Regions from separate parts of the Paenibacillus sp. FSL H3-0302 genome, predicted to be linked through region 1. Evidence: predicted binding sites of a transcription regulator. Region 1 holds the regulator's gene; the other holds the start of a gene.

The links. Region 1 encodes Rex, which represses fermentation and respiration genes when NADH is low (regulators of the CRP and FNR family bind a similar motif). Its sites were predicted from a motif close to TTGTGAAATATTTCACAA; they were not measured.
Region 2: the regulator Rex is predicted to act here: its motif matches at 1,995-2,012, upstream of MHH50_RS15770 (cytochrome ubiquinol oxidase subunit I).

The regions. Positions count from the first base shown of each region.
Region 1 covers NZ_CP150284.1:4,650,019-4,654,238, reverse strand. Annotated here, with positions in the region: gene dinG (ATP-dependent DNA helicase DinG) at 1-1,380, shown strand, start outside; gene MHH50_RS20645 (redox-sensing transcriptional repressor Rex) at 1,511-2,164, shown strand; gene MHH50_RS20640 (amidohydrolase) at 2,151-3,452, shown strand; gene MHH50_RS20635 (DUF5590 domain-containing protein) at 3,625-4,143, shown strand.
Region 2 covers NZ_CP150284.1:3,566,775-3,570,994, forward strand. Annotated here, with positions in the region: gene MHH50_RS15765 (hypothetical protein) at 1-1,610, shown strand, start outside; gene MHH50_RS15770 (cytochrome ubiquinol oxidase subunit I) at 2,161-3,525, shown strand; gene MHH50_RS15775 (cytochrome d ubiquinol oxidase subunit II) at 3,522-4,220, shown strand, end outside.

The sequences.
Region 1 (4,220 bases):
TTATCGCGGCTGTATAAAGATAGCCGAAACGGACAGCTTCCTGCTCTTCGTCAAATATTACAGTCGTCAGGCAGTGAAGAGGCTTCAGAATGGAGCGGAGTCATCGATCGGATCTACCCGGATCTGCTTAACGTCAAAGAAACCTGGGATGCACTCAGCGACAAGCTGTTCAGCCTTTTGCCGGAACGCAGTGATGCAGGGGCAGGGGAAGCGGGACAACTGGTTATGCGGTTGATTCCCGCCCGTAAGCCGAAGGATTGGGATGAATTGGTTGCACTAGAGAACACTATGAATCTGACGTTAAGCGACATCATCCGTAAGGGTGATAAAATGCTTAACGAGATGCGCGACCAGGAAAGCCAATCCTCAGCAGACAGTCTTGTTACTGATATTAGCGGTTTATTTAAGGATTTGGCTTCCATCCGTGAGCAAGTAAGATTCTTTATGGGGCTGAATGACGATAATGTAGTATATTGGCTGGAGGCAAATGGAAATTACCGCAGCAAATCACTGCAGATGTATGCCGTCCCTGTGGATGTTAGCAGCCAGCTTAAAGAGTTGTTCTTCGATAAGAAAAAAAGCATCGTGCTTACCTCGGCGACGCTGTCTGTAGATAAGTCTTTTCAATTTATGATTGATAATCTCGGACTTAACGAAGCTGCGGAAGAAGGACGTCTAATGACCTCACTTCTTCCTTCTCCCTTTAAGTATCGCGAGCAGGCACTGTTAGTTATACCGCGTGATTTTCCTAGTGTGAAGGGCAGTGTGGGCGATGCTCGATTTGTCGATACACTCGTACAGTCATTATCGGAAGCTGCTAAAACAACACGTGGGCGGATGCTGGTTCTGTTTACTTCTTATAAAATGCTGCGTCAGGTATATGATCCGCTTAAAGAGGCTTTAGCCTCACAAGAGATTACGGTGCTTGGTCAAGGCGTAGAAGGTGGCAGCCGGAGCAAGCTGATCCGCCGCTTTCAGGACAGTGCAGCATCCGTATTGCTGGGGACGAGCAGCTTCTGGGAAGGTGTAGATATTCCAGGTGAAGCACTGACTTGCCTGGCCATCGTGAGACTTCCATTTCAACCGCCGAATCACCCGTTGGCGGAAGCGAAGTCGGAGTTATTACAGGCCCAGAAGAAGAATCCGTTCATGAAATTATCTGTTCCTCAAGCGGTTATTCGTTTTAAGCAGGGATTCGGAAGACTGGTTCGCACGGCGCAGGATCGCGGAATAGTTATTGTTTATGATACAAGGGTTATTGAATCTCATTACGGGAAGTATTTCCTTTATTCATTGCCTGGTCCCAAAATGGAGCATATGCTTACTGATCAAATGGTCCCACGCATAGCGGAATGGCTAGAGGATGGCGGCGCTTCTTAAAACGCTCGTCTTCAGTTTAGCTCCTCCTTATCCTTAAGGGCGGTGTGTTACAGTACCGTCCTTAATAAGGAGAGGTAGACGTTTGAATATGGATTTTCACAAGAACATTACTATTTTTAGGAGGAAAAATATGAAATCGGAAAAAATATCAGAAGCCGTTGTTCGCAGACTACCTGTGTACTTGCGTTTTTTGAATGATCTCCAGAATCGCGAAATATTAACAGTTTCCTCTCAGGAACTTGGACAAAAGCTTGATCTTAATCCCGCACAGATTCGTAAGGATTTAGCATATTTTGGTGACTTCGGCAGAAAAGGTATCGGCTATGATGTAACGTATCTTATTGAGAAAATCCGTCATATCCTGAAGCTGGATCAACAGCTTAATGTAGCTTTAGTTGGAGCAGGTAATCTCGGACATGCCTTGTCTAATTACAATGCATATCTTAAAGATACTATGAAAATCACGGCTATATTTGATTCGTACGCTCCTAAGGTTGGACGTAAGATCAACTCCCTTACTGTGCAACCGATGGATGAACTAGGCAGCACGATTCGTGAGCAAGGTATTCGCATTGCCATTATTACCGTACCTGATTCAGAAGCTCAAAATGTAGCAGATATTCTCATTTCTTCTGGGATTGAAGCGATTTTGAACTTTGCCCCTGTGATTCTGAAGACACCACCGAATATCCGGGTGCATGCAGCTGATTTTACAACTGATCTGCAAAGTCTTGCTTATTACTTGCGGGATGGAAAGGAAGAAAGCGAACATGAACAACAATAAAACGATAATTAAGGGCGGGTATTTTCTGACTCCGGGAACGGATGAGCCGGTTCTGAGTGGATATATGACTATTGAAGATGATTTAATCACTTACATAGGAAAAGAAGAGCCTCAGATGGAAGCTGGAGTGCAAGTGGTTGATGGCAGCCGTCTGCTGTTCATGCCTGGACTTGTAAACACACATGGTCATGCGGCGATGTCTTTGCTGCGTGGATATGGAGATGATTTAGCGCTACAAGTGTGGCTTCAGGAGAAGATGTGGCCAATGGAGGAAAAGTTCACCGGTGATGATGTATACTGGGGAACCTCCTTATCTGTATTGGAAATGCTGAAGGGTGGAACTACGACCTTCCTCGATATGTATGATCATATGGACCGAGTAGCCGAGGTAGCTGAGTTATCAGGTATCCGTTCCGTATTGATGCGTGGTGTGATCGGGTTATGTCCAGAGGATGTACAGAATCACAAGCTTGCGGAAGCGATTTCTTTTGCCCGTAACTGGCATGGAAAGGCTGAAGGTAGAATTACTACTATGATCTCGCCGCACGCCCCTTATACATGCCCTCCGGACTTCCTGGTTAAGTTCGTGCAGGCAGCGCATGATCTGGATTTACCGATGCATACGCATATGTCCGAAACGAAACGTGAAGTGGAACAAAATGTGGCGGATTACGGGTTGCGTCCTGTAGCTCACTTAGAGAAGCTTGGCATGTTCACACGTCCCTCGATAGTTGCACATGGTGTTCATTTAAATGATGAAGAGATTGAGATCTTGGCTCGCCATAATGTGGGTGTATCTCATAATCCGGGCAGTAATTTGAAGCTGGCTAGCGGAGTGGCTCGGGTTACTGATCTTCTAAAAGCTGGTGTGAAGGTGTCTCTTGGCACGGATGGCGCGGCAAGCAACAATAACTTGGATATGTTTGAAGAGATGCGGCTTGCAGCTCTCATTCATAAGGGTGTCAGCGGTGATCCAACGGCTGTTCCAGCTCCAGAGGCTCTGCGTATGGCTACAGAATATGGCGCGCAGTCCATCTTTTTAAATAATGTAGGCAGACTTGCTGTAGGGATGAAAGCAGATTTCATTGCTGTTGATATCGATCAGCCGCATTTGCTGCCACACACAGATCTGTTGTCTCATGCAGTTTACTCTGCTAGCGCTAAGGATGTTGAGCATGTGTGGGTGAATGGTATACAGGTCATCAAGCATGGACAATGCTTAACCCTGGATGAGGAAGCTATCCGGCGTAAAGCGCAAGAAGCCTTCGAAGGTTTATTGAAGCGTTAAGTCTGGAGAATAACGAATAAATAATAGGCTGCGACTTTTTGCTTTTAGCAAAAGTTGCGGCCTTTTGTGTATTTTTAAGGCTGGGAAAGCTAGAAAATTATGAAATTTTGGATAAACGCGCGGGTGTGTTATATAATCAAAAAAGATATATTACTAGAAAGGGAGCTGTACCTTGAAGAAAAGGAAAAAATGGATCCTCCTGGGGTCAGTTCTGATTCTGCTCCTGGGGTTTGGACTTATCCAGTTCTATGCCTATATTATGAAAGATCAATGGAACGAGCGTGATATCGCTAAGGATGTTGCCAAAACCAGAGCGGGTCTAACACAGGTAACCAAAGCACAAAAATCGGTTTGGGATGAAAATGCAGTGTACTGGGTATTAACTGGGAAAAATGAAGCCGGGACTGCTCTTATGGTCTGGGTCCGCTTTACGGTAGATGGAAAATTTGCTGAAGGCGACGACGCAGTGTTTGCTGAGGAACTAAGTAAAGGAACCTCGGAAGCCCAAATACGCGGCATTATCAAAGCTGATCTTCCGGACATAACGATTGAACGCTTGCTGCCGGGAGTATATAACGGAGAGTATGCTTGGCAGCTTTTTTATAAACAGAGCGGTCGGTATTATTATCAATTTTATCGCTTTTCGGATGGGTCCCGAATGGGCGAAGGTTACAGTTTACCTAAAAGTTAAGTTGAACATAAGGAAATTAAGGGTGGCATAGTAAACAAGCGAACTTATTATAAGTTCGCTTGTTTACATTTATTTGA
Region 2 (4,220 bases), 1.1 Mb from region 1:
CGTTTTCTATCCTCTTGCTGATCATAGCGGGCATATGGAGAGGACTCTTGGGGCAAAAGGTAAGCAGAAGAGTTACTCCGTTTCTAGTGGTTCGTAAAGTGTTATTCAGCATTGCTGCACTTATCGTTACTGCACTTTGGGGTATTGGAGTCTATGCAAAACCTATTACAACACCTGTAGCATTAGCTGCTGATACGACAGTGACGATCGATGAACGTAAATTGGATTCTGCAGCAGTGATGCTCAAAGATATTGAAGTAATGAATTCTTTTGGAAGCCGTACAACCGGCTCTGAGGGTCACAATCAGTTTATTGCTTGGCTGGAGCAACAGGTAACGGATATGGGGCTGCAAGTATTTCGTGATCGCTATACTTTTGACCGATGGGAAGAAAAGAACAGTGCTTTAATGATTGATCAGCAGGCAATTCATGTCTCTTCAGCTTTTCCCTATTCCGGAGAAACTGACGAAAAAGGTGTAACTGGGGAGCTGGTGTATACGAAGCGTGGTGAATATGGCCAGGCCAGCGGAAAAATTGCTGTCATTGAAATTGAGAATTTCAGAAATTTTCCAAGTGGGATCGTTATGAATATGCGGGATTCATCACCAATGGACAACCAAATTGCCCCAAATGAAGGCGATCTGGTCCTCACTACAGCTTTAAAAGAAGCTAAATTGGAGCAAGCGAAGGAAAAGGGCGTAAAAGCTGTTGTTTTAGTCTGGAAAGGGGTATCTGACGATAAGGTTGAAGAGCAATATGTACCTTTTACCACCGATTATGCTGGAATCCCTGCGATTTGGGTGAATGAAACGGAAGGGAAAAAGGTGATCAGCGCAGCTCAGGAGCATAAAGAAGGTACGGTTATTTTAGAAGCGGAAATACAAAAAGATGCCCCAACAGAATCCTTTTTTGTGAAAATTGACGGTAAGAATAAAGACGAAGCAATTATCGTAAATACTCATACGGATGGGATAAATGTGGTGGAGGAGAATGGCGCTGTGGGCATGCTGTCTATGATTCGTTACTTACAGCAGGAGCAGCCGGAACGTACGATGATATTTGCTTTTGTGACAGGGCATTTTAGATTACCGGAGTTCAAAGGGGCCTCTCAGGCAACTTCCACCTGGATGGAGGGGCATCGAGAGCTGTGGGATGGCAAGAATGGCCATTTAAAAGCTGTAGCTGGAATTACGGTCGAGCATTTAGGCAGCATGGAGTGGAAGGACGATGATTCGGGTTCCTATGGTCCAACTGGACAAATAAGTACAGAATATACCTATGCGGGCAATGAAATGATGGCAGCCATTTGGCTGAAGGCTATTGAAAAGACAGATAGCACACGTACTGTATTATTGCGTGGACATAACAAGTTTGAGTTTGGAGAGAGTCAGCCCTTATTTGAAGCAGGGATACCGGTGATTGGTTTCATTCCAATGCCCGACTATCTGCTCGTGGATAGTGACAACAGAGAGAGGGACAAATTTGATGCAAAGCTAATGCATACGCAAATTGTATCGTTGCTGAAAGCGGTCAAGCTAGTGGACGGAACGGAGACGACTAAGCTTGGGAAGTCAGATGGGTATTCTTTTTTCTACGGTCGTACTAAATGATATTGGCAGATCAAGATTTGTCATGACGAAGATGACATTAGCTTTAATTCAAAAAACACTGATGATTTGAGTCAGTGTTTTTTTGTTGCAAAAGGGGGATATATTACGGCTCAAAATGAGAAAATATCGTTTTTTTGCCAGCATCGAAGTAGGAGGGAACTTGTGACATCACATATACACTAATCAATCAATAGCTCCTTCGGGTACTTTTTGTGTTATTCACTGAGTTGTCAGAAAGATTTGACCCTTTCTTGAACGTTTAGGGATTAAGAGATATCTGTGATTGAATTACTTGCAATTTAAGATAAGATGATTTTAATTATTAGGTCACATTATAATTTTGACTGCTCAGTATCAGATAAATCGGGCTCGCCAACTCTTGCTTTGTGAATTTTTTCTCTTTTTACATAGCAAAGAACGATGAACGTCATACTAAAACGAACAGGCAACGATGTCGCTGAACCTTGCTAAACCTGATATTGAATGCAGCCAACAGTTAGCAGGCCTAATCATAGAAAAATGAACAGTGTTTTGAAGGGAGCAGTAAAGAATGGCAATTGATACGGTGCTATGGAGCAGGCTGGTGACAGGCTTGACTCTCGGGTTCCACGTTATTTTTGCGACGATTGGCGTCGGTATACCGCTAATGATCGCTATAGCAGAGTTTATCGGGATTCGGAAGAAGGACCCCCATTATACACTTATGGCAAAGCGGTGGTCTCGAGGATTTGTCATTTCTGTGGCGGTTGGTGTCGTGACCGGTACAGCGATTTCACTACAACTGGCCCTGGTATGGCCGAATTTTATGAAACTGGCTGGGAATGTCATTGCACTTCCGTTATTCATGGAGGTGTTCGCGTTCTTCTTTGAAGCTATCTTCTTGGGCATTTATTTGTATACGTGGGGTCGGTTCAAAAATCCGTATATCCATTGGCTGCTGACGATACCGATTGTCGCCGGGGCAGGCATGTCTGCCGTTTTTATTACGACGGTGAACGGATTCATGAACCAGCCTGAAGGCTTTGTCATGGAAGCAGGCCAATTCACAGCGATTAACCCGGTGCAAGCGATGCTGAATACGGCGACGTTCTCCAAAGTGTTCCATGTATTAAGCTCGGCCTATTTGACTGGAGCTGCCTTGTTAGCCGGGATTGCAGCCTTCGCGATGCTGAGAAAAGGTGTGTCCGCATACCACAAAAAATCTTTAAATCTAATGATGGCAGTCGTTTTACTATTCGGTTTGCTGAACACGTTAGCCGGTGATGTGTCCGCCAAGTTTTTGGCCGAGCATCAGCCAGAGAAGCTTGCAGCGGCAGAGTGGCATTTTGAGACGAGCAGCAGTGTGGATTTGGTGCTATTGGGATGGCTGAATGCAGAGCATGAAGTTCTAGGGGCTCTTCATCTGCCGAAGCTGCTCAGCTTCCTGGCCTTTGGAGACTTTAATGCAGAGGTGACGGGGCTCGAGGAATTCCCCAAGGAAGAATGGCCACCGCTTCTCGTTCATTATCTGTTTGATTTAATGGTCGGAATTGGATTTACTCTGCTCGCGATTTCGTTTCTATATTTTCTGTTTGTGTTCTGGAAAAAGCGTAATGAGCTTAACAAGTGGATGCTTCGCATCATCGCACTGAGCGCCCCTCTCGCTTTTCTGGCTGTTGAGCTGGGATGGTTTTATGCAGAGATTGGCCGACAGCCGTGGATTATCCGTGGATATATGCGTGTTGAGGAGGCTGCCACGTCTTCACCGAATGTAAGAATTATATTCTTCGCCTTATTGCTCTTGTACATCGTACTCGGCAGTATGTGTGTAATCGTGCTGAGACGCTTGTTCAACAATAATCCGGCAGAAGCTGAGATGGAGAAATGGATGAAGGATCATCCTAATCAATTTACGGAAAAGGGGGGCACTGAATGATGAGTTACGAATTGATTGGCATCTCGGTGCTCTGGCTGTTTTTGTACGGCTATTTAATTATAGCTTCCATTGATTTCGGAGCGGGCTTCTTCGCCTTTTATGCACGTTTAACAAAGCAGGATCATCTCATTAATCGTCTGATTTCCCGATATTTATCACCCGTATGGGAGATTACAAATGTATTTTTTATCTTTTTCTATATTGGCATCGTCGGTTTTTTTCCGGACACAGCCTATTATTATGGCTCCGCGTTACTTGTTCCGGGAAGCATTGCGGTGATTCTTCTTGCGATTCGCGGTTCATTCTATGCTTTTGAAAATTACGGTTCCAAGAAAAACATAGTATATCTTTTTTTGTACGGAGCTACAGGTTTGCTTATTCCAGCATCGTTGTCAGTGGCGCTAACTTTGTCTGAAGGCGGCTTTATCGTGAAGCAGGGGGAAACGGTTTCTCTAGATTACTGGGCGCTGTTTACCAATCCGTTATCGTGGAGTATCGTTGGACTGGCAATCGTGTCCGTTTTGTTCATTAGCGGCTCATTTCTGACATTTTACGCTTCTCGGGCGGAGGATCATTCCGCGTTGAAGCTGATGCGCAACTACGCCCTGTTTTGGAGCACACCGACGATAATCCTCGCACTGACAGCATTTATCTATTTGGGTCAACACAATGAGCGGCATTTTCAAAATATGATG